DNA from 2 places in the Caulobacter sp. FV1ye6ST genome. Region 1 is predicted to be linked to the other one. Evidence: predicted binding sites of a transcription regulator. Region 1 holds the regulator's gene; the other holds the start of a gene.
The links. Region 1 encodes LexA, which represses DNA repair genes until DNA is damaged. Its sites were predicted from a motif close to ATGTTCNCNANNTGTTCT; they were not measured.
Positions count from the first base shown of each region.

Region 2: the regulator LexA is predicted to act here: its motif matches at 1,889-1,906, upstream of ssb (single-stranded DNA-binding protein).

Region 1 is NZ_CM178733.1:2,276,316-2,279,716, forward strand. Features, by position in the region: gene ACW175_RS11210 (ComEC/Rec2 family competence protein) at 1-706, shown strand, start outside; gene ACW175_RS11215 (isocitrate lyase/PEP mutase family protein) at 779-1,534, shown strand; gene lexA (transcriptional repressor LexA) at 1,608-2,312, opposite strand; gene ACW175_RS11225 (class I SAM-dependent methyltransferase) at 2,484-3,275, opposite strand; gene ACW175_RS11230 (lysophospholipid acyltransferase family protein) at 3,352-3,401, opposite strand, start outside.
Region 2 is NZ_CM178733.1:2,526,224-2,529,624, reverse strand. Features, by position in the region: gene ACW175_RS12400 (autotransporter outer membrane beta-barrel domain-containing protein) at 1-658, shown strand, start outside; gene ACW175_RS12395 (hypothetical protein) at 718-1,407, shown strand; gene ACW175_RS12390 (hypothetical protein) at 1,428-1,829, shown strand; gene ssb (single-stranded DNA-binding protein) at 1,990-2,508, shown strand; gene ACW175_RS12380 (MipA/OmpV family protein) at 2,634-3,395, opposite strand; gene ACW175_RS12375 (GNAT family N-acetyltransferase) at 3,392-3,401, opposite strand, start outside.

The sequences.
Region 1 (3,401 bases):
GGCGGTCGGAACCTTGCTGGAGCCGTTCGGCCTGGGCGCGCCCTTCCTGACGGTGGCCGGCTGGGGCGTCGACGGTATGGTCGGGATCGCCCATGGCTTCGCCGACGCCCAGGGCGCCCAGCGGATCGTGGCCAGCGCGCCGCCGCAGGTGTTGGTGGTCGCCTTCCTGGGCCTGATGATTCTTTGCCTCTGGCGCGGCCGTCTGCGCTGGATCGGCGCGCCGCTGGCCCTGGCGGTCGCGCTTTGGCCAAGACCCGCCGCGCCGGACGCCTGGATCGCCGCCGACGGAGCAACCGCCGCCGTCCGCTCGGGCGACGCCGCCGTGCTGCTGCGCACCGACGCCAAGCGGTTCGGAGCGGAGCTATGGGCGCGACGGCGCGGCCTGACGCCGGCGACCTGGAGCCTCTATGCCTGCGACAAGAGGATTTGCGCGCCGGAACCGGGCGCCCCCGTGCGGCTGTCTCTGGCCTGGAGCCGCAAGACGCCCGACGCCGAGACGCTGTCGAGCCTGTGCGTCCGAAGCGAGGTCGTGGTGATCCGCGGGCCGGCTCCTGCTCGAACCCCGCCGCTGTGCGCCGACACCGTGCTGCTGACCGCCGAGGATTTCGAACAGGGTGGGGCAGCCGAGCTCTATCGCCGTTCCGATGGCTGGCGCATCGTCTGGGCTCAGCCCCTGCGCGGCGACCGGCCTTGGAGCCGTCCGTAGGCGAGCCGCCTGCTGACAGCCGATGTCACTAGCGGGGGCTAGAGCTTCAGCAGCACTCTAGGAGACGCTGTCATGCCAAACCCGTTCGCCGCCCGCCGCGCCGACTTCCGCGCCCTGCACGCCGACGGCTGCTTCACTCTGCCGAACCCTTGGGACGGCGGCAGCGCCAAGCGGTTGCAGAAGCAGGGGTTCAAGGCTCTGGCCTCTACCAGCGCCGGCATGGCCTGGTCCATGGGCAAGGACGACGGCCAGGTCACCCGCGACGAGGTCATCGCCCATCTGCGCGTGCTTTGCGCCGCCACCGACCTGCCGGTGAACGCCGATTTCGAGGCCGGCTTTTCCGACACGCCCGAAGGCGTCGGCGAGAGCGTGACCCTGGCCATTGAGGCTGGTGTGGCGGGCCTGTCCATCGAGGACTGGTCGGGCTCGGCGCTCTACGATCTCGCGGTCGCGGTGGAGCGCCTCAAGGCCGCCCGCGCGGCGATCGACGCTTCGGGCCAGGACGTGATCCTGGTCGGCCGCGCCGAGGGCTATCTGCGCGGCAACCGCGATCTTGCCCCGATCCTGGAGCGGCTCAAGGCGTATGCGGAGGCGGGCGCTGATTGCCTTTACGCGCCAGCGGTGACCGATCCGGACGAGATCCGCGCGATCGTCCAGGCCGTGGCGCCCAAGCCGGTCAACGTCCTGCTCTGGGGAGCGGATATGTCGGTCGCGAGCATGGGCGCTCTGGGCGTGCGCCGGGTCAGCACGGGCGGATCGCTGGCGGCGGCGGCCTGGGCCGGCTTCGACGTGGCCGCCAAGCGTCTGGCGGAGGAGGGCCGGCTCTAAGCGTCACCTCCGTACGAAAAGGCCCCGATCCTCGGATGAAGATCGGGGCCGAATTTCGAGCGCTCTGGAACGCCTAGTGATATCGGCGGATTAGGCCCACCAGCTTACCCTGCACCTCGACCTGGTCGGGGCCGAAGATGCGGGTCTCGTATTTCGGATTGGCGGCTTCCAGGGCGATCGAACCGCCCTTCTTGCGCAAGCGCTTGAGGGTGGCTTCCTCGCCGACCAGGGCGACCACGATCTCGCCCGAGGTGGCGGTGTCGCCCTTCTTGATGATCACATAGTCGCCGTCGAGGATGCCGGCCTCGATCATCGAGTCGCCTTGCACCTCGAGGACATAGTGCTCGCCATTGCCCAGCATCGATTCAGGCACCGGCAGGCGCTCGCGCTCGTGCTGGATGGCGTCGATCGGCGTGCCGGCGGCGATCTTGCCCAGGATCGGCAGTTCGCGGCTGTCATTGGCCGGCGGGGCGGATGCGGGAGCCGACGACGGCGCGCCGCCGCCTTCGAACACCTGCGGCCGGAAGGCGCCGCGCCCCTTGGGCGGAGCGGCCGTCGTGGCCTGCTGCGGCAGCTTCACCACTTCCAGCGCGCGGGCGCGGTGCGCGAGACGGCGAATGAAGCCGCGTTCCTCCAGGGCCGTGATGAGCCGGTGGATGCCCGACTTGGACGCCAGGTCCAGGGCCTCCTTCATCTCGTCGAAAGACGGGGAGACGCCGGTCTCCTTGATCCGCTCGTGGATGAACATCAGCAGTTCGTGCTGCTTGCGGGTAAGCATGTCGACCTCGGCTGGAGCGCGGAACAAACCGCAAACCTCGCGAATGTTCTCTAGGCGTTCTTCCTTAAAGTCAAGTCGAGCGTCGCCGCTGGTCAAAAGTCGAGGAAATTCAAAGGCTAGAACTTCTGAGAGTGGAAAAGACGACCAGAATCAAAAGCTTAACGAAAGCTTTCAAGCGCGCTTGCGGGCGATGATGATGTCCTGGTCCTGCATCGGCTGGCGGCGCCAGACGCCAAGGGCCTGGTTCAGCACGTCGAAGCCCAGGGCCTCGTACTGCGCCAGGATCGGCTTCAGGTCGTAACCGATCACCGCCTCAGGCAGGTCGGGGGTCGCGGTCCAGCAGCCGTCCAGGGCGTGGACGAAGTCGAAGGCGATATCGCCGTTTCCGGTATTGGCGCGGGCCTCGTCGTCGATCAGGTACCAGGAGACGATGCTGGTCCCGCCCGGCTTCAGCACCCGCGCGATCTCGCGGGCGAACTGGGCCTGATCGGCGGCCAGCAGGTGGGTGAACACCGAGCCCAGCCAGACATAGTCGAAGCTGGCGTCCGGATAGGGGAAGACGAAGGTGCTGGCCGGCCGCGAGCCCTCCGGATTGTACCGGTCGCTGTGCATGTCGGCATGGGTGAAGTCGAAACGCGGGTCGCCGACGGCGATGTTGGCTTTGCACCAGTCGATGGCCTGGGTCATGACGTCGAAGCCGGCATAGCGGCCTCTCGCGTCGAGGTAGTCGACCAGGGGCGCGGCGGCGCGGCCGATGCCGCAGCCGACGTCGAGGATGGCGTGATGCGGCTGCAGGCCGGCGGCGACGAACAGTTCCTTGAACTGCTGGCCCACGCGGATGAAGTCGGCGTCGGCGGCGCCGACGAGGTGCCAGAGCTCCTGTGGAGCGGCGACGGCGTCGGACGGCGGCGGCGCTGGCGTCAGCGACATGGCGCGCCGTAGCTTGGAGAGAAAGGCCCGCATCCGATTCCTTTTTGGGTAGAGCGGCCCGGACCCTAGCGAGCGGTCAAGCTTCAGCCAACCCGGCCGTTGATCCACCCTAGAGGATGGTCTTCAGTTCCGGATGCTTGGGCGTGACCGGCGCATAGA
Region 2 (3,401 bases), 250 kb from region 1:
CGGGGCCTCGTCGCTGGACGCCCTGGGTCTGCCGGCCGGCGCGGTAAACTACGCCCAGTCCGACCGCATCGTCTCGGCGACCGCGGCGCGGGCCGGCGACACATTCCAGATCCGCACCCGCGAACGCGGCAATCTGGCCACGATCACCATCGATGCCAAGGATACGCTCGAGACCCTGGCGGACAAGATCAAGCGAGCCTCGGGCTACCGCGCCAAGGTGGAGACCGCCACGAGTGGCAACAGCCGCGTTCTGAAAATCAGCCCCGCCTCCAATACCTCGACGATCGAGATCGTGGCGGGCAAGGGCGGCGCCGATGTGCTGACGGCCCTGGGGTTGGCAGGTGGCGTCGTGCGCGCCACCAAGACCGAGGACGGCAAGACCGTTTCGGCGGACGGCAGCGGCCCGGTCTATGGCCTCAGCCTGCCGCCCGAACTGGACCTGACCTCGGACGCGGGGCGCAAGAACGCCACCATGGTCATCCAGCGGGCGATGTCGTCGGTCCGCAGCGCCTATCGCGAGATCGCCGATACGGCCATGGGCATCAAGAGCGACAGCTCGAAAAGCTCGGGCAAGACCGACGGCAAGGTTCCAGCCTATCTGACCAGCCAGTTGGCCAACTATCAGGCGGCCCTGAACCGCCTGACGGGCGGCGGCTAGGCCTCATATTCTAGCCCGACGAGCTTGAAAGCGTCATCGACGCGTCGTAGCCAGGGGTCATGGACTTTCTGAAAGATCGCCGAACCCTCATCTTCGCCGGCGGCGGCGCGCTCGCGCTGCTGGCGGGACTGGGCATCGCCGTGGCCCTGATGTCGGGCCATGACAAGAAGCCGGACGAGGCTCCGCCGGCCTCGCGAGGCGGTTTGATCGTCGAGACGGGCCGTGACGACGACACCAAGCTGGATCCCGCGCGCCCACTGCGCTGCTTCGTCGGCGGCGCCTTCGTCGGCGAGATCACCCTGGCCGAATGCGCCAAGAAGAACGGCGTGGCCACCGGCGCCCTGGATGTCGGCGTCGACGAGACGGGCGCCTTGGCCGCGGCCGACCAGGCGGGCACGGTCCTGACTCCGCTGCCGCCGACCCCGACCGTCTCAGCGCCCGCCGCGACCCCGGCGACGCCCGTGTCGACGCCGACCTCGTCAGCCAATACCGCGGCCAACACCCCGCTCGGCGCCTGCTGGCGCTACGCCGGCAACGAGTGGCGGCGCCTGCCCGGCGAGATCACCCTGAACGCCTGCGCCCAGCAGCTGTTCGGCGGCCGCTGCGAGAAGACCGGCGGCGCCACCTACGGCCGCTGGGGTGAGGAAACGCTGCGGCTGGTGCCCGGCCGCGTCGAGATTTCGTCCGACAACCGCAGCTTCCACGCCGCGTTCGACCAGGGCCCCAACTGCTCTATCCCCAACGGCTGATAGGTTTATAAGTGTAATCCATGAGCAAGACCGTCCTCGCCGTCGCCGCCGTTCTGGCCGTTTCCAGTCTTGCGCTCGCGGGTTGCGAGAAGCAGACCAAGGCGCCGTTCGAGCAGGGCGTCTGCTTCCAGGTGGCGACCAACAAGGACGGCACGCTGAGGTACAATCCGGTGGAGCGTAACGTGCCCCAGATGGAGCTTTGCGCCGCGGCGCTTGAAGGCGCGCGTCAGCGCTTCGTGCGCCTGGGCCAGTCCAACAGCGTGGGCATGGTCGGCGCCTACCAGGGCTCGTTCATCTTCCTCGAGAAGGAAGGCATCTACGTCGGCCAGACCTATGAAGGTCCGCGCTTCATGTCGCTGGTTCGTACCGGTGACGGTCGCTTGGCCGTGCCAGGCGCCATCCGCCGCGAGCCCAGCCAGTAGCGTTCGAGGGAGGAGGGCGCGGCTGGCTCGTCCGTCCACAGCCGTCTTTCCCGTCCACAAGAACGTTATGAGAACAAAACTTGCGCGGGCCGCAAGCTCTCGTTAACGTCTCGCTCCAGATTCCGGCGCGAAGGTCGCCGGGCGAGAACAAGGGCGAGCGATGGCTGGCAGCGTCAACAAGGTCATTCTGGTGGGCAATCTTGGGGCTGATCCCGAGATCCGCAGCCTCGGTTCGGGCGACCGCGTCGCCAATCTTCGCATCGCCACCTCCGAGACCTGGCGCGACCGCACCAGCGGGGAGCGCAAGGAAAAGACCGAGTGGCACCGCGTCGTGATCTTCAACGACAACCTGGTGAAGGTCGCCGAGCAGTATCTGCGCAAGGGCTCCACGGTCTATATCGAGGGCGCCATCCAGACCCGCAAATGGACCGACAACGCCGGCGTCGAAAAGTACTCGACCGAAATCGTGCTGCAGAAGTTCCGCGGCGAACTGACCATGCTGGGCGGTCGCGGCGACAGCGCCGGCGCCTCGTCGGGCGGCGGTGACGAGTATGGTGGCGGCTATTCGGGCGGCGGCGGCGGCGGCTCCAGCTTCGGCGGCGGCGGCGGCCCGCGCAGCCAGCCCAGCGGCCCGCGCGAAAGCTTCTCGGCCGACCTTGACGACGAGATTCCCTTCTAGGGCCGAACAAGGCTGAGAACGTAAATAGCGGCCGGTTCTCCTTAGAGCCGGCCGTTTTCTATTGCATCCGCCCAATTCGGACTGTTCGCGCCAGCGTGGGTAAAACCCACCGGAATTGACCGTAATCAGCCGAACCGGTGGGTCATGCCCAGGCCGAACGTCATCATGTCGCGGTTGCGCAATAGGGGGCTGCGCCATTCTTCGCCGAGAATGTGGTCTTCACTGACCGTGGCGACGATGGCCGTGCGCGGACCGATGGCGCGGGCCACGTCCAGTTCCAGACCGGCGCTGTAGAAATCGTTTTCGCCGAAACGCGGCAGCTGCATGGGTCGGTCGGTGTTGCGCCTCAGGCCGAAATACTCGCGCGAAAAGCTGCTGTCGGCCCACGACAGGCGGGCTTGCGCGCCCACCTTCCAACGCGGCGAGACCTGGGCGCCGGTATCGAACGCAAGGTCGCCGGACCAGCCGCCATAGCCGTCGACCGCCTTGCGCACCCGCAGGCCGATATCACCGATGGGCGTGCGGCGCTTGACGAAGCCGCCGACCTCGATCGCGTCGTCCATGGCGAAGGCGCGCCGGGGCAGGCGGTCGTTATAGGACTGGCGGTATTCCACCACCGGGCCGGCCGACCAACCGCCGCCGCGCCACACGCTGGCGGTCAGGCCGTCATCAAGGCTGAACTCCACCCGGTCGCCATAGCTCGCCGAGATGATCGGCAGCAGGTCTGTCGTGTAGCGGGACGATCCCAGATGGACGGGGCGCGTGCGAGAGATCAATCCGACATCCACCGTCCAAGGGCCGCCGTCGGGCGACGCCGCTTCAGCCTTGGCCGCGCTGGCCATGCCCAAGCCGATGGACGCGGCCAGGATGATTGCAAGCGGTCTCATTGCGCC